DNA from 4 places in the Micromonospora sp. NPDC049903 genome. Region 2 is predicted to be linked to each of the others. Evidence: riboswitches for the same ligand, from Rfam matches in the RefSeq annotation. Region 2 holds a riboswitch; each other region holds the start of a gene.
The links. Region 2 has a riboswitch for cyclic di-AMP ahead of ACIBO1_RS24575 (coiled-coil domain-containing protein). Riboswitches for the same ligand answer to the same signal wherever they lie in the genome.
Positions count from the first base shown of each region.

Region 1: it holds a riboswitch for cyclic di-AMP, as region 2 does, so the genes downstream of both, ACIBO1_RS15400 (C39 family peptidase) here and ACIBO1_RS24575 (coiled-coil domain-containing protein) in region 2, are expected to answer to the same signal.
Region 3: it holds a riboswitch for cyclic di-AMP, as region 2 does, so the genes downstream of both, ACIBO1_RS10970 (NlpC/P60 family protein) here and ACIBO1_RS24575 (coiled-coil domain-containing protein) in region 2, are expected to answer to the same signal.
Region 4: it holds a riboswitch for cyclic di-AMP, as region 2 does, so the genes downstream of both, ACIBO1_RS03150 (coiled-coil domain-containing protein) here and ACIBO1_RS24575 (coiled-coil domain-containing protein) in region 2, are expected to answer to the same signal.

Region 1 covers NZ_JBITKL010000008.1:74,608-81,569, reverse strand. Annotated here, with positions in the region: gene ACIBO1_RS15410 (CDP-glycerol glycerophosphotransferase family protein) at 1-956, shown strand, start outside; gene ACIBO1_RS15405 (alpha/beta fold hydrolase) at 963-1,697, opposite strand; gene ACIBO1_RS15400 (C39 family peptidase) at 1,777-2,640, opposite strand; cyclic di-AMP (ydaO/yuaA leader) riboswitch at 2,864-3,005, opposite strand; gene ACIBO1_RS15395 (hypothetical protein) at 3,314-4,078, opposite strand; gene ACIBO1_RS15390 (hypothetical protein) at 4,256-4,660, opposite strand; gene ACIBO1_RS15385 (acyltransferase family protein) at 4,785-6,068, opposite strand; gene ACIBO1_RS15380 (polysaccharide pyruvyl transferase family protein) at 6,275-6,962, shown strand, end outside.
Region 2 covers NZ_JBITKL010000020.1:32,267-39,228, reverse strand. Annotated here, with positions in the region: gene surE (5'/3'-nucleotidase SurE) at 1-491, opposite strand, end outside; gene ACIBO1_RS24580 (1-phosphofructokinase family hexose kinase) at 488-1,453, opposite strand; gene ACIBO1_RS24575 (coiled-coil domain-containing protein) at 1,689-2,771, opposite strand; cyclic di-AMP (ydaO/yuaA leader) riboswitch at 2,776-2,908, opposite strand; gene ACIBO1_RS24570 (cation diffusion facilitator family transporter) at 3,060-3,977, opposite strand; gene ACIBO1_RS24565 (HelD family protein) at 4,044-6,158, opposite strand; gene ACIBO1_RS24560 (alpha/beta fold hydrolase) at 6,252-6,962, opposite strand, start outside.
Region 3 covers NZ_JBITKL010000004.1:289,768-296,729, forward strand. Annotated here, with positions in the region: gene ACIBO1_RS10960 ((Fe-S)-binding protein) at 46-2,247, shown strand; gene ACIBO1_RS10965 (NlpC/P60 family protein) at 2,501-3,514, shown strand; cyclic di-AMP (ydaO/yuaA leader) riboswitch at 3,694-3,830, shown strand; gene ACIBO1_RS10970 (NlpC/P60 family protein) at 3,843-4,883, shown strand; gene dcd (dCTP deaminase) at 4,939-5,517, opposite strand; gene ACIBO1_RS10980 (pyridoxamine 5'-phosphate oxidase family protein) at 5,597-6,130, shown strand; gene ACIBO1_RS10985 (zinc metalloprotease) at 6,198-6,962, opposite strand, start outside.
Region 4 covers NZ_JBITKL010000001.1:765,822-772,783, forward strand. Annotated here, with positions in the region: gene ACIBO1_RS03130 (hypothetical protein) at 1-418, opposite strand, end outside; gene ACIBO1_RS03135 (heavy-metal-associated domain-containing protein) at 444-653, opposite strand; gene ACIBO1_RS03140 (metal-sensitive transcriptional regulator) at 772-1,068, shown strand; gene ACIBO1_RS03145 (YibE/F family protein) at 1,545-2,924, shown strand; cyclic di-AMP (ydaO/yuaA leader) riboswitch at 3,091-3,222, shown strand; gene ACIBO1_RS03150 (coiled-coil domain-containing protein) at 3,226-4,242, shown strand; gene ACIBO1_RS03155 (carbonic anhydrase) at 4,324-5,022, opposite strand; gene ACIBO1_RS03160 (helix-turn-helix domain-containing protein) at 5,219-5,527, shown strand; gene ACIBO1_RS03165 (hypothetical protein) at 5,623-6,045, shown strand; gene ACIBO1_RS03170 (hypothetical protein) at 6,257-6,962, shown strand, end outside.

The DNA of each region.
Region 1 (6,962 bases), on a different contig from region 2:
CCACCCTGCGCACCATGGACGAGGTGCTGGTGCCGAGCCTGCGGGTGGCGTTCTACGTCAACCACGGCGCGAAGAACAGCCACTGCATCCGGTTCACCCAGCTCACCCACGTCCAACTGCACCACGGCGACAGCGACAAGGCGCCCAGCGCCAACCCGGTGTCGGCGATCTTCGACCGGATCTTCGTGGCCGGCGAGGCGGCCATCGACCGGTACGCCCGCGCCGGGGTGGAGATCCCGGCGGAGAAGTTCGTGGTGGTGGGCCGCCCGCAGGTCGAGGCGATCGAGGTACGCCACCAGCCGACGCGGGGGCTGACGAACCCCACCGTCCTCTACACCCCCACCTGGACCGGCCACCACGCCGACGCCGACTACTGCTCGCTGCCGATGGCAGAGACGCTGCTGCGGCGGCTGCTCGACCGGGGCGCCACGGTGATCCTGCGCGCCCACCCGTACACCAACCAGCATCCGGCCTCGGCCCGACGCCTGGCCCGGCTGCACGAACTGCTCGCCGCCGACCGCTCCCGCACCGGCCGTCAGCACGTGTTCGGCGCCGCCGCCGGGCGGCTCACCCTGGCCGAGTCGGTGAACCGGGCGGACGCCCTGGTCTCCGACGTCTCCGGGGTGGTCTCCGACTGGCTGTACTCGGGCAAGCCCTACGTGGTCACCGACACCGGTGTCGACGGTGACCGGTTCGTCGAGCGGTTCCCCCTCGCCGCCACCGGCTACGTGCTGCGCCGGGACATGTCCGACCTGGACGACGTGCTGACCCGGCTGCTCGACACCGATCCGCTCGCCGAGGCGCGCTGGGCGACCCGTCGGCGCTACCTGGGCGACTTCCCGGCCGAGTCGTACGCCGAGGCGTTCCTGGGCGCCGCCCGGCGGGAGCTGGACCCGACCTGGACCGCCCCGGCACCCCGGGCCACGACCGACGCCGCGCTGCCCAGCGCCACCTGAGCGGTCTCAGCGCCAGGGGTCGAGCAGGGCCAGCACCGCCGCCGGGTCCTCGACGTGGGCGTGGTGACCGAGACCGGGCAACGTGACCACGGGTACGCCGTACGCCCGGAGCTGGTCGTCGGTGACCATCGTGTCGTGTTCGCCTCGGGCCAGCAGGACCGGCACGTCGATCGTCGCCAGCAGCGCGGCCAGGTCGGGTTCGCCGACGGCGAAGGCGGCCGGGTCCATGGCCAGCCGCCACCGCCCGTCCACCTGCCGCAGCCCGGCGTCCACCGCCGGTTGCTCCGGGCCGAGCAACCCGGTCAGGCCGGCCACCCGCAGGTACCGCCGGGCCGCCTCCTCGCGGGTGCCGAACCAGGTGACCGGCCGGGCGGCCAGGTCGGCGGCGCGGGCCAGCTCCGCCGGGGACCAGACCGCCTTGATGCCGAGGCCCACCACCGCGTCGACCGCCACGCCCCGGTCGGCGGCGGCCAGCGCCAGGCCGACCACCCCGCCGAGCGAGTGTCCGAGTACGACGATCCGGTCACCGGGGGCGAGACTCCCCGCGACCCGGTCGGCGAGAGCGGTGAACGAGTACTCCGGCAGCGGCGGCGCGGCGCCGTGACCGGCCAGATCCGGGGCCGACCACCGGCCCGGCCACCGCTCCTGCAACAGCGGCGCCCAGGGCAGCCACACGTCGCCGGTGCCACCCATCCCGTGCAGCAGCACCAGCACCGCCCGGTCGCCCGACTCCTCGCTCATGCGCGAAGTCTGCCACTTGGAGGGAAGGAAGGGTCCCCTGCTATGCACGAGGCGTTAGCAGGGGACCCTTCCTTACATCTCAGGAGGAGTAGCCGCGGGTGGCGGCCCAGTGGGCGAGATCGATGGTGGTCATCCAGTACGAGTAGTACGAGGCGTCGGCCGAGTCGGCGATCTTGACCAGTCGACCGTCGTCCTCGTAGCCCACCACGGCGACGTAGTGACCACCGGGGAAGGAGTGCCAGCCGCCGCCGGTGTCGGTGGCGCTGCCGGCCACGTTCACCACGACACCGCGCCCGTCGGTGATCGCCTCGACCACGTCGGCCTGGAGCTGGTCCATCTGCGCCGGGCTGGCCGAGCCGCCCGGCAACATCGTGGTCGAGTACGGCTCGCCCTTGACCGTGGCGTTGAGCACCCGGGTGGTGTCCTGGGCCGAGTTGGTGCCGGCGTACGTGGTGCCGAGCTGGACGGCCAGGGTGTCCTGGTCACGGTCGACACCGGCGGCGCTGAGCGCGTTGCGTACCGCGGCCGGGCCGCAGTAGTAGCCGGTGGTCTGCGCCTGGAAGTCGTAGTCCAGGACCTTCCGCGCCGGCGCCTTCGGGGCGGCCTTCGCACTGGTGGCCACCGGCGAGGGAGCCGCCGAGGTGGCCTTCGGCGAGGGCGACGGCGACGGCGCGGCGCTGCTCGGGGCCGCGCTGCCCGGCGGGGTCGACGGGGTCGGCTCCACCCGGGCCTCGGCGCGGGAGACCGCGGTGTCGCCGCGCAACTCGGCGACGGCGGTCGTGGTGTGCGCGGTGGCCGGGGTGTCCTCGGTGCCGACGAGTACGGCACCGGCACCGGTGGCCAGCGCCAGCGCGGCGGCCGAGGCGGCGACGACCTGGTAGGGGCGTTCGGTGGCCAGCCGGCGTAGCTGGCGCGTGACGGTCTGCTTCACGGAGTCCTCCACGGGGCTCAGGGAGGCACGGCGAACCGCTCCGGCGGTCAGCTCGACAGGACCTGTCGAGGACCACCCGAGTACGGGGACGGCCGTGCGAGGGGCGACGCCCGGATACCGGGCGGGGCGGTGGTCGCAGTCAGCTCGTGGCCGACGGCCCGACGAGCGCGGGCACCGCGGTGCCGTGGAGGTGCGGGAACTCAAGGGGTACGACGAGGGGATGCACGAGAGGAAAAGCTCCTTCCGACACCGCCGACCGGGTTAGCTGACGGGTTCGGGCGGGAAGACGGCCCTACCGTGAGCCGAGGCTCGCGGATTCACCCCAGTGGTGCGGTGGGTCCCCGGTTCGTGAGACCACGATTAGGCGGGTCGATGCGGCGTCGCCTCCTGCGATCGGGTACCGCATCGGACGGGCCGACACTACTGGCCGGCCATTGCCCTGCCAACCCGCTCTGACCTGCGTAAACATGATCCAGGTCGATGATTTTCGGGCGTTCGGTCAGCGACGTCGCGCAACGGGACCGACGGCGATCGACGCAACAGGCGGTGACAGGTGGACCACCCGCAGACAATGTCTCCGGGCATCGCGTCACGTCTCGGGCGGATCCCGCCCCGGCGTCCGTTCCGGCGATGGATGTGACCGGGCTCACCCAATCCGGCCGGACTATCCGGTCGCCGAGCCGGGTCACCCCACGCGCGCCGGGCGCCACCGCAGGACCGCTGCGGCCGGACGTGCGACGGCGGTGACGGCGGGCGCCGGGAGCAGGTTCGGCCGCACGCGCTGCGCGGCGGCGTACGCCTCGGCGGAGAGCACCCGGGCCGCGTCGGTGGCCAGCTCGGCCTCCCTCCAGGCGGCCCGTTCCCGCTCGGCGGCGGCCCGGTATGCGGCCCGGTGGTTGTCGCGGACGATCCGGGCCAGGACCACCTCCTGTTCGGCCGGGTGCAGTCGGGGATCCCAGCCGGCCCGACGCGCCAGCACGTCGGTGAGCTGCCGCGCCGACAGGTCACCGCGCCAGTGCGCCTGCATCGCCGCATGGTGCAGCCAGCGCTCCCGGGCGGCGTACTCGCTGGCGGTGCGCGGGGTGCGGGGAGCCGGCAGTGCGGTGGCCCCGGCGAGCCGCCGGGCCCGGCTCTCCGCCTCGTCGAATCCGGCCCAGGCCCGGTCGAGAGCGGTCTGAGCGGTACGCCACGCCTCCTGCCGCCGGGCGGCGTTCTGCGCGGCCCCGGCGGCGGCCACGGCCACCTCACCGGCGTAGCGGCGCAGATCGGCCGCCTCGGCCTCGGCGGGGTCGTCGGCCGGGCCGGTGGTCTCGTCGGCGCCGGACGAGTCCGGTTCGGGCCGGGCGACCAGGGCGGTGAGCATGCCCAGCGCGAGCAGGAGCAGCACCGACCAGATAGCGGCGGCTCGGGGCACCTCGATCAGGAACTGGTAGAGGACGGTCTTCTCCATGGCGGTACCTCGTGGGCAGTGGTGCGCTGACAGCGGACCGCGCCGGCATCCGGTCGTCCGGTGGCGGCGCCACGGGACCGGGCGGGCGGTGACGGGGTGCATCGCGGGCAGAGGTCCCGGGCGTTGCGGGACGGGCTGCGGCGGAGTCCGGTCGGCGGGCCGCAGCGAGGCGTCAGGTCAGGCGCCGGGTGGGGCGCGGGCACCGTGAGCGGCCGGTGCGACCGTCGTCGGGACGGATGTCGCCGGACCCGCGACCGCCGTCGCGGCGGGCCGCTGCGCCTCCGGGCGCGCCTCCGGCAGCAGTCCGGGTACGCCCACCGGGTCGACACGGTCGACGACCCCGGTGGCGGCCACTGCGACCAGCGTGCCGGAGGACGTGGGTTGCCAGCCTGCGTGGGGCGACTGCGCGAGCAGGACGGACGACGCGACCCGGTCGACGGCGGGGTGCCCGGCGGGGCCGCTCTGGGCGGGCATCGCCCAGGCGCCGAGGGTGAACGCGGCGGCGACCGCGAACCCGGTCAGCAGCCGCGTCGCCCAGCGCGCCAGCCACCACAGGGGACGGGCGGACGCGACGGGAAGCACATCGTCACGCTACCGCCACCACCGTCGAATCGCATCGGCGACGGGCGTGTCGCGTCGGCGACGCGCCGCCGATGACACACGAAACAGCAGGTCGGACGGCCGAGGAGGACGATCCACCATGGACTCAGCGGTGCGGGTCGCGCCGACCGGCGGTGCTCGGCTCGTCACCCGCCACCCGCTGCCTCGGCAGCCCGGCGGGCGACCCGGTACGTGGCTGCACGGGCGAGCCCGCAGGCGGCTCCGCGCCCGCTTCTGCGGGCGGCTGGGTGGGCGGCCCGGCGGCCCCGGCGGCGGGTGGCGGGGCGGAAGCGGCGCGGCTCGGGGCGAGTCGCCGCATCATCGGTTGCTCCACGTAGCGGTGCAGCAACGCGGCCAGCGCCAGGGTGAGCAGCAGGAACCCGATCACCGCCGGCACTCCCCACCAGCCGGGCAGGCCGGTGCCCCAGTCTCCGGTGAGCCGCAGGATCGTCATGATCGCGAAGACGTGCACCAGGTAGAAGGCGAACGAGACCTCGCCCAGCCAGACCATCAGCCGGGAGCGCAGCGGCGACCGGCGGCCGTGCACGTCGGCGTCCGCCGCCGCCGCGATCACCAGGACGTACGCCACCGACAGCAGGGCCGCCCAGAGCTCGGCCCGGATCCACTGCGAGGCCGCCACCCAGGTCGCGACGAAGATCACGGTGGCCAGCGGCAGCCGGGGCCCGCGCCAGCGACCGCGCAGCATCAGCTCGGCGGCGGCCACGCCCATCCAGAACTCCAGCGACCGCACCAGCGGGAAGATCTGGGCGAACCACCACCGGCTCTGCTCCGGCACCAGCAACTGACCGGGCCAGAGCGCCAGGATCAGCAGCGGCATGGCGATCACCACGGCCCACAGCATCCACGGCCTGGCCCGGCGGACCAGCGGCAACGCCAGCGGCAGGCAGAGATAGAAGAACAGCTCGCAGGAGAGCGACCAGCTCACGTTGTTGACGCTGTAGAAGTAGCCCGGTCGCGGGTCCCACGCCTGGAGCAGGAACAGGTTCTCCAGCGCGGCCACCGGGTTGATCGGGTCGGCGAACCAGAGCGCCGCGAGCATGGCCAGCGCCCACATCACCAGGTGGTTCGGATAGATCTTGGCGAGCCGGCGACGCCAGAACCGGCGGCGGGAGTCACCGACCCGGGCCGACCAGACCAGCACGAAGCCGCTGAGGATGAAGAAGAACTGCACGCCGGACAGGCCCAAGGTGAAGATCTCGCCGACCACCGCCTGGTGACCGGGCTCGGCGATGATGCGCATGGTGCCGGCGTGGAAACCGAAGACCAGCAGCGCGGCGATCCAGCGCAGTCCGGTCAACGAGGGCAATCGACTGGCGTCACCGCGTCGGGTGGTGGAGGGCGGCCTATCGACGACGGTGGTGCTGGTCATTCCGGGCACCATACCGGTGCGGGCACTCCCCCTCGAACCGGGCGGGGAGGCCGGCGCAATGGGGCGGATGTGGCTCAGGTGTCAACCGGTCCCCCGGTGGCCTACTATTCCCGGGACTTGGATGAGCACCCACCCCGCCATCCGGCCCGGTGGTGCGCTGGGCATGCCGAGGCGGGGGGCGGCACCGACGAGAGGCAGAGTCAGCGATGCACCAGCGGATCCTGATGCGGGCCCGGAAGGGTCCCTTCGACGTCAACTCGCCCGAGGAGACGTTCGAGCGGAACCTTATCGGTGAGAACGCCGGCAACCTGGTCTTCAGTCACGCCGCGAACAAGCTGCTGGCCACCCGTGCGGCCACCATCACGCCCAACGGCTTCACGGTCAACATGCGCGACAGTGACCGGATCAACGAGGAGTACGACGTCTTCGTGGTCCCGCTGGCGAACGCGTTCCGGCGCAGCTACGCCCACCGGCTCGACGCGATGAGCCGGCTGATCGAGCGGCTCAAGATCCCGGTCGTGGTGCTCGGGGTCGGTGTGCAGACGAACGTCGACGGTGACCGGGAGTACCTGCGGCCGATCGACGATCAGGTCAGCCGCTTCTGCCGGGCCGTCCTCGACCGCTCACCGAGCATCGGCGTCCGGGGTGAGATCACCGCCGACTACCTGCGGACGATCGGCTTCTCCAACGTCGACGTGATCGGTTGCCCGTCGATGTTCCTGCACGGCGACACCCTGCCGGTGGACAAGCGCAAGACGTTCATCGGGCCGTACGACCGGATCGCGTTGACCGTCTCGCCGTACGTCAAGTCGATGGCGCAGATCATCAAGACGCACCACCAGCGCTACGAGAACCTGCGCTACATCCCGCAGGACCTCAAGACGCTGGGCACCC
Region 2 (6,962 bases):
CGTTCGGCGTCGCGTACCCGGGCCGCGGCGGCCACCGCGGCACCTCCGCTGACGGCGGTCGCCTCCCCGACGGAGAGCACGTCCAGTGACACCGCCAACGCCCGGCAGCCGTTGGCAGCGGCGGTGAACGCCGCACCCACCGTGCCGGAGTGCAGCACCGCCCGGCCCGCGTTCGCCCCCCGGTTGATGCCGGAGAGCAGCACCGACGGCGGCGGCCCGAACGCGCCGTGCACGGCGATCAACGCGATGAAGCCGGGTGAGCCGCCGACCCCGAAGGCCGGTACCCCGGCCAGCTCCGGCAGCGGATGCTCACGGACCACCACCTGCCCGTCCTGCTCCACGGCACTCATCGCGGCGCTGGTGCCGCTCGCCTCCTCCAACGGTGCCGCGACCACCACGTCCAGCCCTCGGTCGACCGCCGCCCGGGCCAGCGCATGGATTCCCGGCGCGGCGATCCCGTCGTCGTTGGTGATCAGCACGCGCAACGTCATGCGCCACCCACCCGGTGCGCCAACTCGTCGGGGGTGGTGCGTTCCTGCCGGCGGACGCCGGCCGGCTCCAGGCGTACCCGGTCCACCAGGCCGGTGATCGAGTCCAGCCGCCCGGTGCCCAGCCCGTGCCGGGTGACGTTCAGCGCGCCGGCCGCCGCGCCGGTCCGGATCGCGGTGCGTACGTCACCGCCGCGCGCCACCACGGCGGCCACGCTGGCGGTCATCGAGTCTCCCGCACCGCGCGGGTCGGCCGCCTCCAGGCGGGGCATCTGCACCTCGAAGACCTCGCCGTCGACGAGGGCCAGCGCCGGCTTGTCGGCACGGCTGACCACCACGTTCTCGGCGCCGGTGGCGTGCAGCTCGTACATCGCCCGGGTGAGCTGCTCCTCGTCGTCGTCGGCCGCGCGGCCGTCGGCGATCAGCTCCTCGTGGCTGACCTTGACGAAGAACACCCCGCTGTCCAGCACGGCGGTGAGGTGGTCGCCGCAGAGGTCCACCACCACCCGGCTGCCGTTCGCGCCGAGGTCGGCGGCGAAGCGCCGGTACAGGTCGGCGGGGACCAGCGACGGGTCGTTCGGGCCGCTCAGGATGCTCACCGCCGCCCGCAGTCCCTCGCCCAGCGACAGGTTGTAGAGCTCGTCCAACTCGTGTCGACTCAGCGGCTGCCCGGTCACGTCGACGATCTCCTGCCGGGTGCCCTCGCGGCGGTCGTGTACGTACCCGCCGCTGCCGCCGGAGTCCCGCGCCACCACCTTGAGGTCGACGCCCTCGCTGACCAGCAGGGGCTCCAGCACCTGCCCGATCTCGCCGCCGAGCGCGGTGCAGAGCACCACGTCGACGCCGTGCGACAGCACCATCCGGGCCTGCCAGACGCCCTGACCGCCGGGGTGCAGGTGCAGCTCCGGAGTCTCGTTGGGCTGGTCGATCGTGACCGTGAGCAGTGGGGTCGGCGCGAAGACCATCACATGTCCGGTCGCCGCGCTCACGACGCACCGTCGCACTGGGTCCGCTGCGGTCCGCTCATAACCGTTCCTCCCGGTCGCCACGAAATGTCCGCTTCGATGTCGACGGTAACCAAGGTGGCCGCAGAGCGCGCGGCGACGGGCGGGGCGGAACCGAGGCAGCCGCCTCGGAGTGCGGGAACGACGACGCCGGGTGGACCACCCGCGAGGGCGGCCACCCGGCGTGCCGTGTGGATCAGTACACCGACAGGTGCACGTGGTTGGTGTGGTCGCTGGACGGGTCGCCCCGCGCGCCGCTGTACGTCCGCCAGCCGCTGCTCGGCAGCCAGATCTGCTTGTACCAGATCACGTAGAGCACGGCGAGACGGTCGGCGTTGTTGACGTAGAACGCCGCCAGGTTGTTGCCGTACGTCCGGTCGCCGCCGGTGGCGACCCCGCCGAAGCCGTTCTTCTGCGCCGCGAAGTCGCAGGCCCGACCCTTCGGGTGCTCACCCGAGCCGCCCGCGCGGTAGCAGGAGACGTACCGGGTGAAGCCGGCCGCCTTGGCCTGGTTGAGCGCGTGCAGGGTGCGGGGCGTGATGCAGCCGTTGGCCGGGGTGGGGTCGTTGACGCTGCACGACTCGGCCGGCCAGGAGCCGTTGGAGTTGCGCGGTGCCGGCTTGGCGGTGGCGCTGCTGGAACCGCCGCCACGTGCCGGGGTCCGGCTGGCCCGCTCCTGTGCCGCGGCCCGCTCGGCGCGCTCGGCGCGTTCCTCGGCCACGGTCAGCGAGCGCTCGGCCTGCTCCTTGCGCTTGGCCATCACGGCCACCTGCTTGCGCTGCTCCTGCACCTCGACGTCGAGGGCCTGCTTGGTCTTGCTGACCTCGTCCCGGGTGGTCCGCAGGTCCCGCAGCGCGCGTTCCTCGTTGGCCGCCACCGCGTCCAGCGCCGCCGCACGGTCCATGAAGCCGGCCGGGGAGCCGCTGTTGAGCAGCGCCGACGCGGCACCGAGCCGGCCGCCGCGATACGCCTGCGCGGCGATCTCGGCTACCTTGTCGCTGCGTTCGGTGAGCTGACCCTCGGTCGTGGTGAGCTGCGCGGCCAGCTTCTTCTGCCGGTCGACCGAGCGGTCCAGGGCGGTCTTGGCGTCGAGGTAGCCCTTGCTGGCCGCCTCCAACTGGGCGCGCAGCGCCGGTGTGCCGCCCTCGTCGCCGACGTCACCGGGGGCTGCGGAGGCAGCGCTGAACGGAGCGAGCGCGGCGCCCAGGGCGAGGGCGAGCCCCGCAGCGATCAGGGCCGCCGTACGGGCGGCCGGTCTCACGGTTGCCACTGCTGGCATGCACATGTCCTTCCGTCAGCCGCCGACCGGGTTAGCTGACGGGTTCGGGACGGAAGATCCCTACCGCTGGACGCGGATGCACCCCTGGAACATGGTTCCCCGGTTCGCCCTGGCGGGCGATTAGGCGGCGGTCACCGCCGGCACCGTCGAGTGCCGCCTGGCGGAGACCGGGTCCGAGCCTACCGGTGCTGGTGGGGCTGGTGCAGCCGGTGTGACTCCTGGTGTTCCCCTGATCACCAGTAAACCAGACAAATGGGATTCTTGTTGCCTTTCGTATTCCTCGTCCCGCTACCACTCCACCGTCCCACAGGCACCTGCGCTCGTCCCGGGCTCGATCTGCAACGTGGCGTGCGCGATGTCGAAGTCCTCGCGCAGTGCCTTACGGGCCGCGCGGAGCACCGTGCCGACCTCGACGCCCTCGGCGGTGGTCAGGTGGGCCGAGGCCACCTCCATCCCGGAGGTGAGCGTCCAGACGTGCAGGTCGTGGACGCTGGCCACGCCGGGCACCGCGGCCAGCCGGTCATGCACCGCAGTGACCTGGAGGTGCTCCGGGGCTGCCTGCACCAGGATGCGGACCGCCGCCCGGCCCAGACGCCAGGTACGCGGCAGGATGAACGCGCCGATCGCGACCGCCACCAGCGGGTCCGCCCACCACCAGCCGGTCAGCGCGATCAGCGCCGCCGCCGCGATCACCCCCAGCGAGCCGAGCAGGTCGGCCAGCACCTCCAGGTACGCCCCGCGCAGGTTGATGCTCTCCCGTGCCCCGGGTCGCAGCAGCGCGAACGCGACCAGGTTGGCGAGCAGGCCGAGCGTGGCCACCACCAGCACCGGCCCGGTACGCACCTCCGGTGGGTCGCCGAACCGGCGTGCCGCCTCGACCAGCACGTAACCGGCGACGCCGACGAGCAGCACGGCGTTGGCCAACGCGGCGAGCACCTCCAGCCGATAGAGGCCGAAGGTGCGTTGTGGATGTGTGTCCACGCGTCGGGTGGCGGTCACCGCCGCGAGCGCCATCCCGATGCCGAGCACGTCGGTGAACATGTGCCCGGCGTCGGAGAGCAGGGCCAGCGAGCCGGTCCACAGGGCGGTCACCGCCTCCACCACCATCAGGGCGGCGAGCAGCACGAACGCCGCCCACAGCCGGCCGGAGTGGCGGTGTGCGGCGTTCGACACCGAAGCGTGGTGGTGGTCGTGGCCCGCGCCCACGCAGACACCTTGCGTGCTGCGCCCCGCCGGGGACGGATCTATGCCGACATTGCTATATGTGCGCGCTCAGCCGGTCGGGTCGATCGTGGTCAGCCGCTGGGTGGCCCGGGACAGGGCGACGTAGAGCGTACGCACGCCGGAGCCCGGATCGGCACGGATCTCACCGGGGGCGACCAGCACCACGCCGTCGTACTCCATGCCCTTGGCCTCCAGGCTGGTCACCACCTGGAGGCGCTCGCCGCCGAGCCCGCCCAGCCAGGCCGCGACCTCGTCCCGGCGCGGCACCGGCGTGATCACCCCGACGGTGCCCTCGACCTCGCCGAGCAGCGCGCTCGCGGCGGTCAGCACACTGGTTTCCAGCTCCGCCGCCGGCACCACCAGCTCCACCGGGTCGACCCCGGTGGTCCGCACGGCGGTGGGCAGGGCCAGGTCCGGGTACGCCCGCCGGATCTCGGCCGCCGCCACCGCGAAGATCTCCGCCGAGTTGCGGTAGTTGGTGGTGAGCGTGAACCGGTGCCGCCGCCGACGACCCAACGCCTGGTCCCGGGCCCGGGACAGCTCCTGCGGATCCCCCGTCCACGCGGTCTGCGCCGGGTCGCCCACCACCGTCCACGAGGCCAGCCGACCGCGTCGGCCGATCATGCGCCACTGCATCGGTGACACGTCCTGCGACTCGTCCACCACCACGTGCGCGTAGTCGCGGTAGTCCTCCGGCCGCTCCCGGGCCGCCTGGCGGGCGGCCCGCTGCCGGCCGGCGTGCGTGCTCAGCTCGCGTACCCCACCGGCGAGCTGGAACGGGTCGCGCTTCGCGCGGGCCGGACGCACCGGCTTGCCGAGCAGCGCGTCCAGCTCGTCGAGCAGCGCCACGTCGGCGACGGTCGGCACCTCGGCGGCCAGCCCCCGGTACGCCTGCTCCAGCAGCCGGATCTCGGCCCGGGACAGCAGCCCGGCGGCGTACCGGCGCAGCCGCTCCGGATCGGCCAGCCAGCCGAGCACGTGCCGGGGATGCAGCCGGGGCCACCACGCCTTGAGGAAGTCCCGGAAGTCCGTCCGGTCGATCAGCTCGTCCTCGAAGGCCCGCTGCTCGGGCAGCCGGGCGATGCCCAACCGGCGGGCCTGCGCCCAGAGCGCCGCCAGGACGCCGTCGAAGCCGGCCCGGCGTACCTCGTTGCGCCGCGCGCCCCGGGCCAACGCCCGGTCCCGGATGGCGTCCAGCTCGGCCCGCTCCAACCGCAGCAACTGCCCCCGGTAGAGCAGCCGCAGCTCGGCCGGGGAGTCGGGTACGCCGTCCCGGGCCGCCCGCTCCAGCAACCGGCGCATCCGCAGCGACCCCTTGACCGCGGCCACCTCGACCGGGTCGGTGCGGGTGGCGACCAGCCCGGGGAAGAGGGTGCCCAGCGAGTGCAGGGTGGCGGTCTCCTCACCCAGGGACGGCAGCACCGAGGCGATGTACTCGACGAAGACCGAGGAGGGGCCGACCACCAGGATGCCGCCCCCGGCGTACCGGCTGCGGTCGGAGTAGAGCAGGTACGCAGCACGGTGCAGCGCCACCGCCGTCTTGCCGGTGCCCGGCCCGCCCGAGACCAGCGTCACCCCGGAACCGGGGGAGCGGATCGCCTCGTCCTGCTCGCGCTGGATGGTCGCCACGATGTCGCGCATGCCCCGACCGGTGGTCCGGGACAGGTTGGCCAGCAGCGCGCCGTCGCCGACCACCGCCATCTCCGCCGGTGCGGCGTCCGGGTCGAGTAGGTCGTCCTCGATCCGGGTGACCCGCTCCCGGCTGGACTGGATCGTCCGGCGGCGTACCACGCCGAGCGGCTCGGCCGGGGTGGCCTGATAGAACGGGGCGGCGGCCGGGGCACGCCAGTCGACCACCAGCGTCGCGGCGTCCTCGTCGCGGATGCCCAGCCGTCCGACGTGGAACACCTGCCCGTCGCGCAGGTCCAGACGGCCGAAGACCAGCCCCTCGTACTCGGCGTCGAGCACGTGACGGCGCTGCGCGGCGTGGAACACCATCGCGTCCCGCTCCACCAGCGCGCCGAAGTTGCCGACCCGGGCCAGCCGGTAGCCGTCCCGCTCGGCACGGACCGCCGCGCGGCGCAGCTCGGCCAGTCGTGCGTACACCCGGTCGAGATGCCGCTGCTCGACGGCGATCTCCTGGTCCAGGGTGCTCTGGTCCACCGCTTCGTTCTCCTCGTCACCCGGCCCGGCCAACCGCACGAGATTACGCCCCACCTCGCGGGCGTGCGGAGGCACCGGGCCCGGGTGCGATCTCTATCGGCGGCGGGTGCGGCCGGCGGCGGCCCGACCACCGGCGCGTCGGGCGTCGGCGAGCACCTGACGCAGCACGCCGGAGAGGGCCGCAGTGACCTCCTCGGGACGCTCCATCATCAACATGTGCCCGGCGCCGGGGCAGACGGTCAGCTCGGTGGCGGGCAGCGCGGCGGCGATCGACTCCGCGCACGGCGGCGGGGTGAGCCGGTCCCGGTCGCCCACCAACGCCGCCGCCGGCAGATCCGCCAGCGCGGCCAACGTCTCCAGCCGGTGCTGGGCGCCGAAGGAGGCCCGGAACCCGCCGATCGAGCGCAGCGAGGCGCGCGCCACCGCCGAGGTGACCAGGCGGATGTCGGTCGGGTCGCAGCGGTCGCCGAAGAGCATCCAGCGGATGCTGGGGCGGAGCGCGCGCAACAGGGCCCGGGGCGGACGCCAGGCCCCGCAACGGGCGAGCACCCCGGCCCCGGTGGTCTCGGCCAGCCGGATGATCCGGGCGATCCGGGGCGACAACCCGTAGACCGTGTGCGTGTGCCCCTCGGCGGTGGTCGAGACGAAGACCAGCCCGGCCACCCGGCGGGCGAAGTGCCCGGGGTGCCGGTGCGCGTACTCCATGATCGTCATCCCGCCCATGGAGTGCCCGACCAGCACCACCCGGCCGGTCGGCACCACCGTGTCCAGCACCGCGGCCAGGTCGTCGCCGAGTTGGGCCAG
Region 3 (6,962 bases), on a different contig from region 2:
GGTCGCCGAGCCGCTCGACAGGCAGCAGACCGGGAGGCCAACTCGATGGGCAGCGTCCAGATCGTCACCACGATCCTCGCGGCCGCCATCACCGCCGTGGCGGTGTGGCTTGCGGTGCGTGCGGTCTCGAAGATGTTCGCCGTGATCCGGCTGGGTCAGCCCGATCCGTCCCGCTCCGGTGACCACGTCGAGCGTACGAAGACCATGCTCGCGGAGACGGCCGGACACACCCGGATGCTCCGCTGGAGCGTGGTCGGCGCCGCGCACTGGTTCGTGATGGTCGGCTTCCTCGTGCTGTCGCTGCTGGTGCTCGAGGCGTACTTCGAGGTGGTGTCGCCGACCGCCGGGTTGCCGCTGATCGGTGGCTGGGCGCTCTACGGGCTGGTCACCGAGTGGATCGGCATCCTCGGTGTCGTCGGCATCGTGGTGCTGATCGCGATCCGGGTGGCGAACCGGCCTAGTCAGGCCGGACGCCGGTCCCGATTCACCGGCTCCACCATGTGGCAGGGCTACTTCGTCGAGGCCGTCGTTCTCGCCGTCCTGGTCATGGGCTTCCTGATCCGCGGCTTCAAGGTGGCCACCGACCACTTCGAGTACCCGACCTGGGCCACCCCGCTGAGTCACGCGGTCGGCTCGGTGCTGCCGGACTGGGAGTCCGGGGTCAGCGTCGCCGCCCTCGTCAAGATCGCGATCTCGATGACCTGGCTCATCGTGATCTCGCTGAACGTGACCATGGGCGTCGCCTGGCACCGCTTCCTGGCCTTCCCGAACATCTATTTCAAGCGGAAGCCGGGTGCGTCCGGCTCCGGCCTCGGGCCGCTGCGGCCGATGATGAGCGAGGGCAAGCCGCTCGACTTCGAGGAGGCCGATCCGGAGAAGGATCAGTTCGGCGTCGCGCACGTCGAGCAGTTCACCTGGAAGGGCCTGCTGGACTTCAGCACCTGCACCGAGTGCGGCCGGTGCCAGTCGCAGTGCCCGGCGTGGAACACCGGCAAGCCGCTGTCGCCGAAGCTGCTGGTGCTCAGCCTGCGCGACCACGCGTACGCCAAGGCGCCCTATCTGCTGGCCGGCGGCGGCAAGGACCTCACCGGCGAGGAGAAGGCCACCGCCGCGCAGCTCGCCCACCTCGACGTGCTGGCGCTCGCCGAGGCGGAGAAGCCGCTGATCGGCGACGCCGAGGCGGGCGGCGTGATCGACCCGGACGTGCTCTGGTCGTGCACCACCTGCGGCGCCTGCGTCGAGCAGTGCCCGGTGGACATCGAGCACGTCGACCACATCGTCGACATGCGCCGCTACCAGGTGCTGATCGAGTCGAACTTCCCCTCCGAGGCCGGCGTGATGCTGCGCAACCTGGAGAACAAGGGCAACCCGTGGGGCGCGCCGCAGAACACCCGGGAGGACTGGACCAAGGGCCTCGACTTCGAGGTGCCCCGGGTCGGTGAGGTCGAGGACTTCGAGTACCTCTTCTGGGTGGGCTGTGCCGGTGCGTTCGAGGACCGGGCGAAGGAGACCACCCGGGCGGTCGCCACACTGCTGAACGAGGCGGGCGTCTCGTTCGCCATCCTCGGTGAGGGCGAGACCTGCTCCGGCGACCCGGCCCGCCGCATCGGCAACGAGTTCGTCTTCCAGATGCTCGCCCAGCAGAACGTGGAGACGCTCAACGAGGCTTTCGAGGGCCGCGAGAAGGCCAAGCGGAAGATCGTCGCGACCTGTCCGCACTGCTTCAACACCCTGGGCAACGAGTACGGCCAGCTCGGCGGCGAGTTCGAGGTGGTGCACCACACCCAGTTGCTGGCGCACCTGGTCGCCACCGGCAAGCTGACCCCGGTGCAGCCGGTCGACGGCGGCGTCACCTACCACGACCCGTGCTACCTGGGCCGGCACAACCGGGTCTTCACCCCGCCACGCGAGGTGCTGGGCAGCGCCGTCGGCGCCGACGACGGCCTGGTCGAGATGCCGCGCAACAGCGAGCGCTCCTTCTGCTGCGGCGCCGGTGGCGCGCGCATGTGGATGGAGGAGCGGATCGGCAAGCGGATCAATGTGGATCGGGTCGAGGAGGCCATGTCCACCGGTGCGAGGACCGTCGCGGTCGGCTGTCCGTTCTGCTCGACGATGCTGAGTGACGGAGTCAACGGCAAAGGCGCCGGCGACCAGGTCGAGGTGGTCGACGTGGCCAGCGTGCTGTTGCGTTCGGTCAAGCCCGAGCAGGCCCGGGGCGCCGAGGAGGGCGAGCCGGTCGCCGGGTGACCAGCGCGTACGTCGGGACGTGGCGGCATCTGTACGGATGCCGACACGTCCCGATTTTTATATTGGCGTAGATAACTGTAACGAATTGGTCGACACCCTTTGTGTGCGATCGGTCGCGCAAAGGTGAATGAGCCGTTGGTCGCCTTGATTCCGCCGCGCGCGTTCCCCTAATGTGAGGCACCGACCGCCGTGGGTCGTCTGTCTCGCCCCTTACCGCTAGCGGGACGCCCGGTGGTCGGTCGCAAAGGAGTCGGTGCCGGTGGCAACCATGCCCCTCCATCGTCATGCGCCGGGACGCCCCACCCCCGCGCGCGGGCTGCGCAAGGTCGCTCGCCGTCTGGTCGTCCTGGTCGCCGCCGCTGCGGTCGGTGCTGGTCTGGTCGCCGCGCCCGCGTACGCCGAGCCGTCGGTGGACGAGATCGAGCGCCAGATCGACAAGCAGTGGCAGCAGCTCGAACCCACCATCGAGCAGTTCAACAAGGTGCGCTCGGAGCTGCGGGTCAACCGCGAGAAGGCCGAGAAGCTGGAGAAGAAGATCCAGCCGCTGGCCCTGGAAACGGAGCTGGCGATGAACCGGGTCGCGGGCCTCGCCTCCCGGTACTACATCACCGGCCCGTCGCAGGAACTCGGCGCGGTGCTGCTCAACGCGAAGCCGGACCAGCTCGGTGAGCAGATGGCCCTCCTCGACCGGCTCGCCTGGGAGGAGCGCCGCCAGCTCGAGGGCGTCATGAAGATCCGCAAGAAGTACGACGACCAGAAGGCCACGCTCGACGCGTTGATCGTCGACCAGGAGGCCAAGCAGAAGCAGCTTGCGGCGAAGAAGAAGCAGATCGACGCCGAGATCAAGCGGCTGGAGCGGTCCCTTCCGGTGACCACGGTCAAGACCACCAACTGCCCGACCATCAACGGTGTGGTCAGCGACGCGGCCCGGACGGCCATCCGGACCGCCTGCGCGCAGGTCGGCAAGCCGTACGTCTGGGGTGCCACCGGGCCGAACTCGTTCGACTGCTCCGGTCTCACCCAGTACGCGTACCGGGCGGCGGGTATCTCCCTGACCCACTTCACCGGCGCCCAGTGGCGCGAGGGCAAGGCGATCTCGCGGGCCGACGCCCGCCCCGGTGACCTCGTGTTCTTCCGCAGCGACGTGAGTCACGTCGGGATCTATCTGGGCAACAACACGATGGTGCACGCGGCGCGTGCCGGTGTCCCGGTCAACGTCTCGCCGATCACGACGATGCCGGTCGCCGGGTTCCGTCGACCAGGCTGACGCCTGAGCGCGTACGCAGGAACCACGGAAGGCCCTCGGTCAAGCGACCGGGGGCCTTCTTCGTTGTCGGATTAATGCACCGAGAGTGACGGTGTGGGTGTGTTGCGTATCGACGCTGGTCGTCCCTACGCTGGTCAATCGTCGGGCCGCTGGCACAACCGCCCACCCGGGGCGGTGACGGTCCGACACCGCCGAGTCGCTGTCCGAGCGAGCCGGGGACCCAGGTTCCCGGGGTGAGTCCGCGATGGTCGCGGTAGGGCGTCCCCTTCCCGCCCGAACCCGTCAGCTAACCCGGTAGGCGGTCTGGGAAGAAGGAGTACGCAGCCCGGTGGCACACCATGCCCCGCGGCCTCCGTCGTACCGGTCGGCGAAGCCCGGCCCGACGACGGATGCGCCGCGATTCCGCTGGTACCGCTGCACCACCGCACTCGCCGCACTCGCCGCGACCGCCGTCCTGCTGACCGGCGGCGCGACGGCGGCCCACGCCGACCCCACGGTCGACGACATCGAGCGCCAGATCGACGAGGACTGGAACCGGCTCGAAGCCGTCATCGAACGACACAACGCGACCCGGCAGGACCTGGCCGGCACCCGCCGGGAGGCGGACGCCCTGACCGCTCGCATAGCCCCGCTGCAACAGCAGGTGGACGAGGCGATGAAGCGGGTCGGCGCGCTGGCCGCGCGGGCGTACCGCGGCGAGCCGGTGCGCGCCGTGAACACGCTGCTGGGCAGCCGGTCGCCGGGCGAGGTCGTCGCCCAGCTCGGCGTGCTCGACCGGTACGCCCGCTTCCAGCAGGAGGATGTACGCCAGGCGCGTGAGCTGCGGGACGAACTCGCCGCCGCCCGAGCCGGACTGGACCGCACCATCGCCGAGCTGACCCGCACCGAGGCTGACCTGGCCGGGAAGCGGCGGCAGATCGACACCGAGATCGAGCGGCTGCAACGGTTGCGGCTGCGGGCGTACGACGACGGGGGTGGTGGTCCGTTGCGGCCGGCGCCCTGTCCGGCCACCTATCCGGGTGGCCCGGCCGGTGAGGCGGTCACCTTCGCGTGCGCCCAGATCGGCAAGCCGTACTCGTGGGGTGCCGAGGGGCCGCACGCGTACGACTGCTCGGGGTTGATGTTGGCCGCGTGGGCGCGGGCCGGGGTGGCGCTGCCGCACAACGCGGCGCGGCAGCGGCAGGTCACCGCCTCGGTCGGTCGCGGCGACCTGCGCCCGGGTGACCTGGTCTTCTACTTCCGAGACCTGCACCACGTCGGGATGTACGTCGGCGGCGGCTGGGTGGTGCACGCCTCCCGCGCCGGCAAGCCGATCGCGATGAAGCGGATGGACACCAGTCCGATCCACAGTTTCGGCCGACCCGGCTGAGTCGCCGGGCGGACGACCACGGGCCCGCGTCTGCGCAGCGCGGGCCCGCCGGTCGTCAGCGGGTCGGCCAGGTACGCCAGTTCTGCCAGGCGCGGCTCGGCGTCGGGCCGCGCTGCCCCTGGTAGCGCGAGCCGTAGACGAGCGAGCCGTACGGGTGCTCGGCGGGCGACGAGAGCCGGAAGATGCAGAGCTGGCCGATCTTCATACCGGGCCAGAGCGTGATCGGCAGGTTGGCCACGTTGGACAGCTCCAGCGTGACGTGACCGGAGAAGCCGGGGTCGATGAAGCCGGCGGTGGAGTGCGTCAGCAGGCCGAGGCGACCGAGGCTGGACTTGCCTTCGAGCCGGCCGGCGAGCTGGTCGCCGAGCGAGATCACCTCAAGCGTGGAGGCGAGCACGAACTCGCCCGGGTGCAGCACGAACGGCTCGCCGTCGGGCACCTCCACCGGCGAGGTGAGATCGTCCTGCTGGGTGGCCGGGTCGATGTGTGTGTAGAGGTGGTTGTTGAACACCCGGAACAGCTTGTCCAGGCGGACGTCGATGCTGGACGGCTGCACCAGGGTGGGCTCGAAGGGCTCCAGCGCCAGGGTGCCGGCCTTGATCTCGGAGACCAGGTCGCGGTCGGAGAGCAGCATCGCCACACCTTAGCGGCCGGTAGTCGTGACCTGCGTGTCGGACTACCTGCTTAGAACGTATGTTCGATAGGATGTCGGCATGGCTTCCTGGTCCGATTTCGCCGTCGACGAGCCCCGACTCGCCGACGGGATCCGCCTTCTCATGCAGCAGTACGGCCCGGGCTTCGGCTACCTGGCCACGGTCCGCGCCGACGGCGGGCCCCGGGTGCACCCGGTCTCCCCGGTGATCACCGCCGACGGTCTCTTCTGCTTCGTGATCGACTCGCCGAAGCGGCGCGACCTGGAACGCGACGGGCGCTACGCGCTGCACTCGTTCCCGGCGGAGGAGAGCGACGACGAGGCGTACGTCGCTGGCCGCGCCCGACCCGTCACCGACGACGCCACGGTGGCCCGGTTGGCGCTCGCGGCCCGCGCCGCCCCGCACGCCGACTGGCGTCTGTTCGAGTTCACCGTCGACGTGGCGATGCTCGCCCGGCACGAGCGCGCCGCCACCGGCGGGCTGGTCGGTGAGCCGGCCGTGCAGGTCTGGCTCGACCCGGCCGGCGCCACCCCGCAGGCCGCCCGGCCCACGCCCCACCGGACCCGCGCGGCCCGACATGTCCGCGCCGCCTGAACCGACCGGTGCCGGTCCCGCCTGACGGCGGGACCGGCACCGGAGGTACGCGCCGACGACTGCCGCGCTACGCGCGGTAGGTGTTCCACGCGTTGATCATCCGGGTCGCCTGGCCCGGGGTGAACTGGTACATGCAGGTGTCGTACGTGTAGTCCATGAAGTTGGTGATCGGGTCCAGCCCCGTGGTGGAGCAGGTGTCCCGACCGGTCGGGCACTGGTAGGCCGCCGACGCCTCCGCCGGAGTGTCCGAGACCTGGTCGCCGCTGCCCGAGCAGCCGCCCTGGAACGTGTGATAGAGGTTCAGCCAGTGGCCGACCTCGTGGGTGCCGGTGTCACCCTGGTTGTAGTTGGTGGCGGTGCCACCCGGCAGCGACTCGCTGAGCACGACCACGCCGTCCATCACGTTCAGCGTGGTCTGCGGGAAGGTCGCCCAGCCGAGCAGGCCATTGCTCAGCGCACCCAGATAGATGTTGAGCGTGCCCTTGGTGCCCTGACGGAGCTGGGTCTTCATCTGCCGCTCGGCCGTGGAGCCCTGCCGGATCGGGTACCACGACGTGTTGGTGACCCGGTTGATGCTCTGCAACTGGAAGGCGAAGGCGGTGGCGGCACCGCCGGTCGCACCGGCGAACGACTGGTTCAGCACGCTGATCTGCGACTGGATCATCGAGTCGGGGATGTTCCCGCCGGCCCGGGTGGTGTCCTTGCGGATCACGTGCACCACCACCGGGATGGTGACCGAGGCCGCGGCGGCCTGGGCGCTGAGCGTACGCTGACCGACCCGCTTGGCCCGCTCCTGCAACAGGTCGGCGAACTCCGACTCCCGCTGGTGCAG
Region 4 (6,962 bases), on a different contig from region 2:
TCAGCTCGGGGTGCACGTGGCGGAAGCCGGAGAGGTCACGCCGGGCGACGATCAGGTGCATCGGCTTGTCGTGCACCACGTCGTAACCGGTCACCGGCCGGCTGTCCGGGCCCGTGATCCGGAAGGCGAACTCGCCCGCCGGGGCCTCGACCGGCACGAGGGTGTAGCCGCGCTCGGAGACGAGGAGCCCGCCGGGCAGGTGCCCGGCCGCGCCCGCGTCGTGCCCGGCCTTGTCGTCATGTCCGGCGTTCTCGTCGTGCCCGCCCTGGTCCGGGCCGTCGCCGTGGCCGGTCGCGCCGTCGTGGCCGGTCGCGGTGACCGGGGCCGTCGGGCCGGTCACCTGGCCGACTCCGTACGCGGCGGCGAACACCGCCGCGAGGCCGAGCGCGAAGCCGCTCACCTTCGTCGCCGTGTTCATCGGGACACCTCGGTCTCCGGTCGCCTCAGGCGGCGACCAACTCGTAACCGGCCTCGTCGACTGCGGCCCGGACGGCGGCCGGGTCCAGCGGCTGCGCGCTGGTGACGGTGACCTGACCGCTGGCCAGGTCGACCTGGACGTCCTCGACGCCGGGGATCGCGCCGACCTCGGCGCTGACCGCGCTGACGCAGTGGCCGCAGGTCATGCCCTGCACCTGGTACGCCGTGGTGACCATGGCAACTCTCCTCTCCAGGGCCCGTCCACCCGGGCCGGGCACCCCGTCGAATACCCTCGGGGGGTATCCACAACTGTGACCGTACCATACCCCCCAGGGGTACGTTATCCTCGTGTTCATGAGCACACCCGCGCCGATCCGCGGCTACACCGCCAGCAAGGACCAACTGCTCGCCCGGCTACGTCGTGTCGAGGGGCAGGTACGCGGCGTCGAGAAGATGGTCGACGAGGATCGCTACTGCATCGACGTGCTCACCCAGATCTCCGCGATCCAGGCCGCGCTGGACAAGGTCGCTCTCGGCCTGCTCGACGGGCACGCCCGGCACTGCATGCACGAGGGCGCCGCCGAGGGCCGCGCCGACGAGATGGCCTCCGAGATGATGGCCGCCGTCGGCCGCTTGATGAAGCGCGGCTGACCCGCCCGTCGCCTGATGAGGCGCGGCTGACCCGCCCCACCCGCACGCCCGGCCGGGAGTGTCGTCTCCGACGCCCGCCCCCGACACACGCTCGCGACCTGCGTTCCGATGCCGACCTGGCTACCATTCGCCACGATGGCCAGCCGACCCGGAAGCCTCCCGGCCCCCGCCCGCCGTCGGGCACGCACCACCGCCGCAGCAGACCTTCGGCGGCCCGTCGCCGTACCCCCGACACGGTCGCGCCGCACTGCCGCCGCCCGCGTGTGGCGGTGTGACACGGCCGCAGCCCTGCCGCGGTTGCGCACCCGGGCCGCAGCCCTGCTGCGGTTGCCGAGAGCCGGCCCTGCCCTCACGGTACGCAGCCATCCTGCCACGCTCGGGCCATTCCGGATGCCCGCCGCAGCGGCCGACCGGCGGCGCTGAACCTTCTCGCCCGCCGGTACGTAGTTCGCCTTGGAATCGTTGGGAGACAATGAATGGGCGCCGACCACACCCGTTCCGCTCCGCCCACCCCACCCCGGGTGCGGCGGATCCTCATCGTGACGGTGGTCCCCCTCTTCCTCGTCACCCTGGTCGCCGCGCTCATCCTCTGGCCCTCGGACCCGCCGCGACCCGAGGCCGCCGACGACACGCCTCGTTACCACGGCACGGTCACCCGGGTGGTGAACGAGCCCTGCCCACCGAACCCGGTCGTGCCCGAGGGCACCCCGACCACCGCCGGGCAGCAGTGCGGCACGGTGACCGTACGGGTCGACAACGGCCCGGACGAAGGTCAGGACGTGCAGACGCCGCTGCCGGACGGCCCGGGAGCGCCACGGGTCAGCGTCGGCGACGAGATCATCCTGGTCTCCCTGACCGATCCCGAGGACCCCTCGCTCAGCTACTACAACATCGCCGAGCACCAGCGGGGTAAGCCGCTGATCTGGCTCGCGGTGCTGTTCGCCGCCGCCATCGTGGCCTTCGGGCGGCTTCGCGGCCTGGCCGCGCTCGGCGGTCTGGCAGCCAGTTTCGCCATCCTGATCACCTTCGTGCTGCCCGGCATCAGTGCCGGCCAGCCGCCGTTGGTGGTCGCCATCGTCGGCGCGGCGCTGATCATGTTCGTGGTGCTGTACCTGACACACGGCATCTCGGCACAGACCTCGGTGGCCGTCCTCGGCACGCTCGGCAGCCTGGTGCTCACCGGCCTGCTCGGGCTGGCCGCCACCCGGGCCACCCACCTGACCGGCTTCGGCAGCGAGGACGCCACCACGCTGTCCATGTTCCGGGGCGACGTCGACCTGCACGGCCTGCTGCTCGCGGGCATCATCATCGGCTCGCTCGGCGTGCTCGACGACGTCACGGTGACCCAGGCCGCCGCCGTGACCGAACTGCGTCACGCCAACCCGAGCTTCACCCGCCGGGAGCTGTACCGCTCGGCGACCCGGGTCGGCCGGGCCCACATCGCCTCGGTGGTGAACACCATCGTGCTGGCGTACGCGGGCGCGTCGCTGCCGTTGCTGCTCCTGCTCACCGCCGACACCCGCGCGCTCGGCCAGATCGTGACCAGCGAGTTCCTCACCCAGGAGATCGTCCGCAGCGTGGTGGCCACGCTGGGGCTGGTCGCCGCCGTACCGCTGACGACCGCACTGGCCGCGCTGGTGGTCACCGCCGGACGGCGGGACACGCCGGAGCCCGGCGGGTCCGGCGGCCACGACGACGGGCCGGACGGCGGCGGCCCCACTCCCCCGACTCCCCGGCCCGGTACGGACCGGACCGAGGCCCTGCACGCGCTCAGCACCGCGCGTGCGCGTGACACACCCCCCGCCACCGGATCGCGGTGGCCCGACCCGGACAGGAGCACGGACACCACATGGTGACACCCCGCAGCGTGACCGCCCCTGCCGACACGGTTCGTGCCCGTGTCGTTGGTCACCCATCGCGATTACGAAATGACGCATCTAGCCGGGTTCGGGGCGTAGAGACCGACATGGACCGTCGGGTAACCTCACAGCCGGTCACCGACGAAGGCGCGCAGCGGCGCCTGCGGTGCCACCGCCCAATCGCCGCGAGGCGAGCCGGGGACCCAGGTAGGTGGGGTGAATCCGCGTCAGCGGTAGGGGCCACTTCCGTTCCGAACCCGTCAGCTAACCCGGTCGGCGGTCGATGGAAGGGAAAGAAGTGACGGCACCCCTACGCCGCTGGATGACCCCTGTGGTGGCCGTGTTCGCCGCGTTCGCCGTGTTCGCCGGGCCCCTGCCGGCCATGGCCGCGCCGAACCCACCCGCGCCAGCCGAGCACGACGACGACCCACCGATGCTCAACGACCTGATCGAGTCGGCGAACCGCGACTTCTCCAAGGCCAAGAACCAGCTGGAGCGGTCCAAGAAGCGCCAGCTCAAGCTCGACGTCGAGCTGCGCCGCGCACAAGCCGACCTCGACGCGCTCCGGCCGCAGGTCGCCGAGATCGCGACGCAGTCGTACCGCACCGGCCGGGTGGGTGCGATAGCGATGTTGTTGCAGAGCAACGCGCCGGACTCGTTCATGGACCGCGCGTCCGCCCTGGACGAGTTGAACCTGTTCAACGACAAGAAGTTGGGCGAGGTCAACACGATCCGGGAGCGCGCCGACCAGGCCAAGCTCGCCTCCGACGCCGAGGTCCGTGAGCAGCAGAAGCTGACCAACGACATGGCGCGCAAGAAGACCGAGGCGGAGAAGTCACTCCGCCTGGTCGGTGGCGAGAGCCTGACCGGTGGCCTGGTGGCCGCCACCTCGCCGGTCGCCCGGGTGGCGCCGAACCGCGCGTCCGACGGCAGTTGGAAGCCGGAGTCGTGCAGCCAGAAGGACCCGACCACGTCGGGCTGCATCACGCCGCGCACCCTGCACATGTACAAGGAGGTCAAGCGGGCCGGCTTCGACCGCTTCGTCGGTTGCTGGCGGCCCGGTGACAAGTTCGAGCACCCCAAGGGCCGGGCCTGTGACTGGTCGTTGCAGAACAGCGGGTTCAGCCCCTGGCACAACAACGACACCCGGATCTACGGCAACAACCTGGCGGCCTTCCTGGTCCGCAACGCCGACCGGCTCGGCATCTACTACGTGATCTGGAACCGGCAGATCTGGTTCCCGACCGAGAACAGGTGGCGGTCCTACAGCGGCCCGTCCAACCACACGGACCACGTGCACGTGTCGCTGCTCTGAGCACCGTCCGGGTGACATGCGAGGGCCGCTCCGCCGTCTGGCGGAGCGGCCCTCGTCGTCCGTGTCGGGCAATCCGGCGGATCAGCCCACGGGCGTGACCACACCCGACATCTCGGCAGGTTCCGCCGCGACGGTCCGCACCTCACCGGCGGCCAGCCGGTACGACATGCCCACCACCGCGCACCCGCCTGCGGCCACCTCGGCGGCCAGCGCCTCGGAGGACTCCAGCATCGCCTCGACGGTCTGCGCGATGTGGATGTCGACGATCGCGTCCAGGTCGTCGACTCCCGCCTGCTCGGCCCGGCGCAGGCTGGGCACCACCGCGTCCACCACGGCCCGCAGGTGCCCCGACGGAGCGGTGCCGGTGGCCGCCGCGGCCCGGGCCGCCTGGACGGCACCGCACGAGTCGTGCCCGAGCACCACCACCAGCGGCGTACGCAGCACGCTCACCGCGTACTCGACGCTGCCCAGCACCTCCGGGCCGATGGTGTGCCCGGCGGTACGGACCACGAAGAGATCACCCAGCCCACGGTCGAAGATGATCTCCGCAGCGAGCCGTGAGTCGGAGCAGCCCACGATCACCGCGAAGGGGTGCTGCTCGGCGGCGACGGCGGCCCGGTGGCTGGCGTTCTGGTTGGGGTGCCGGAGCGTGTCGGTGACGAAGCGGCGGTTGCCGGCGACCAGCTCGGCGAGGGCGCGCTCCCGCGAACCGGGAAGGTCTGCGGTCAGGTACTCGCGTTCGGGACCGGGCTGCGCTCCGATCGTTCCGGGTCGACTCATCCGGCGTCACCTCGCCTCTCGGTGGAATGCCTGGTCATCCCGGCCGGCGCTGGCCACGGGCTGCCACCAACCGTCACACGCAGCGCAAGGCACGTCAAGCTATGCGTGATCTGCATTTCATGTATTCCAGAACGCTTGCCAATCGAGCCGAGCGGGCGCGAGCGCAGCTCCGGAACACGACAGGGCAGGCCATACGATGGCGGGCATGGCGACCTCAGACGAGCGAGAAAGCACCCGCAACTGGACTTTCCTGACAAACCACGCACACGTACTGCTCGCCATCGCCCGCAACCCCACCGCCCGGCTGCGCGACGTCGCCAGCGAGGTGGGGGTCACCGAACGCGCCGCCCAGGCCATCGTCGCCGACCTGGAGGCGGGCGGCTATCTGCATCGCACCCGGGTGGGCCGCCGCAACGAGTACACCCTCAACCCGGCCGGCCGGTTCCGCCACCCGGCCGAGGCCGACCGCCAGGTCGGCGACCTGCTCGCCCTGTTCACCGACTAGCCCGCACCGTCCACAGTCGACCACGTGGCGTGGTTCACCGATCCCATCCCACTCGCGCCCATGCGTTATCGGCACGGGGGCGATAGGTTGAACACGTGTCGTCTGTCGCGCTCGCCCGTCCCTTGTGGCCGGCGACGCTGCGCACGCTGCGTGAGCTGACCCGACTGGCGCTGGCCGCCCTCGTGCTGGCGGTCGGCCTCGGCACGGCCGCCGCCAACCTGCCACTGCGCCCGGCGGGCGACCAGCCGATCCACGGCGTCGCCGATCATCGCGCCTGGTCCGTCACGGCCGACCTGCCGACCTGGCCGGGCACCGTCGCACCGGCCGCCGCGCAGGTGCGGGCCTCCGGCACGCTGGCGACGTCACCGACGCAGCCCACGGTCCCGACCTCGCCGCCGGCTCGCCCCGAGCCCGCCGTCGAGTCCGGCGCGGCCATCACCACGGTCTACCAGCTCACCGTGCCGCGCCGCACCGTGGGCAACGGTGAGCCGACCCGTCGCGGTCCACCGGCCGCCTGACCGACGGCCCGCCTCAGGACGCCCCACCGGCCCACGCGACCGTCCGCCGCCCCGGCCCGACCCCGGACACGGCCACCGACCGTCGTCGCGCGTCCCGGGGGCACACCGCCGTCGCGGACCCGTCCGGCCCGGCCCGACGTCCTGTCGCCGACCTCGGCGACCACAGACCTTCCCCCAGTCGACGACCCTCATCCGACCGCGAGAGGTGTTGATGATGCGAACCGCTCTCTCCTACGTCATGCCCGACGTCCCCATGGCCGCCGTGATCTGGCTGAGCCTGCTCGGCGTGGTGATCCTCGCCATCGCCGCCCTGCTGCTGCGCCCCCGACACCTCCTCCGGTTCGACGCGGGCGCCCGGATCCGCGAGGCGGCACTGCCGAGCCGCACCGAGCACACCGAGGAACAGCGGGACCAGGACCGCTGGGCGGAGGAGGTGGCCGTGGCCGCCGACCGGGCCGACGCCACGGCCCGGCGACGTCGCGAGGAGTGGCTCACCGCGCAGGACGAGGCCGAGCGGGCGTGGCAGGCGTACGAGACGGCGGAGGCGGACGTCCGCCGGCTGTCCGCGGCCACCGGGATGCCGCTGCCGCAGACCTCGCGCACCCCCGCCGAGTACGCCGACCGGGAGCGGTGGCTGCACCGGTCGGCCATGGAGGCGTACTGGCGGCGGGAGCTGTCGGTGGAACAGCTCAGCGACGTCTTCGCCCACCGGGGTTGGGACCCGCGACTGCACCCGGTCGAGCAGGAGCTGACGCTGCGTCGGGCGGTACGCGACAACCTCTTCGCGCGCCAGCAGGCGGCCCACGCGCAGGAGCAGGAGCGCTGGCGGGCCGCCGAGCTGGCCGCCGCGGCAGCACGCAGCCTGCGCGACGAGGCGCTTTCGGCACTGCTACCGCAGGTCGAGGAGCGTGAGTCGG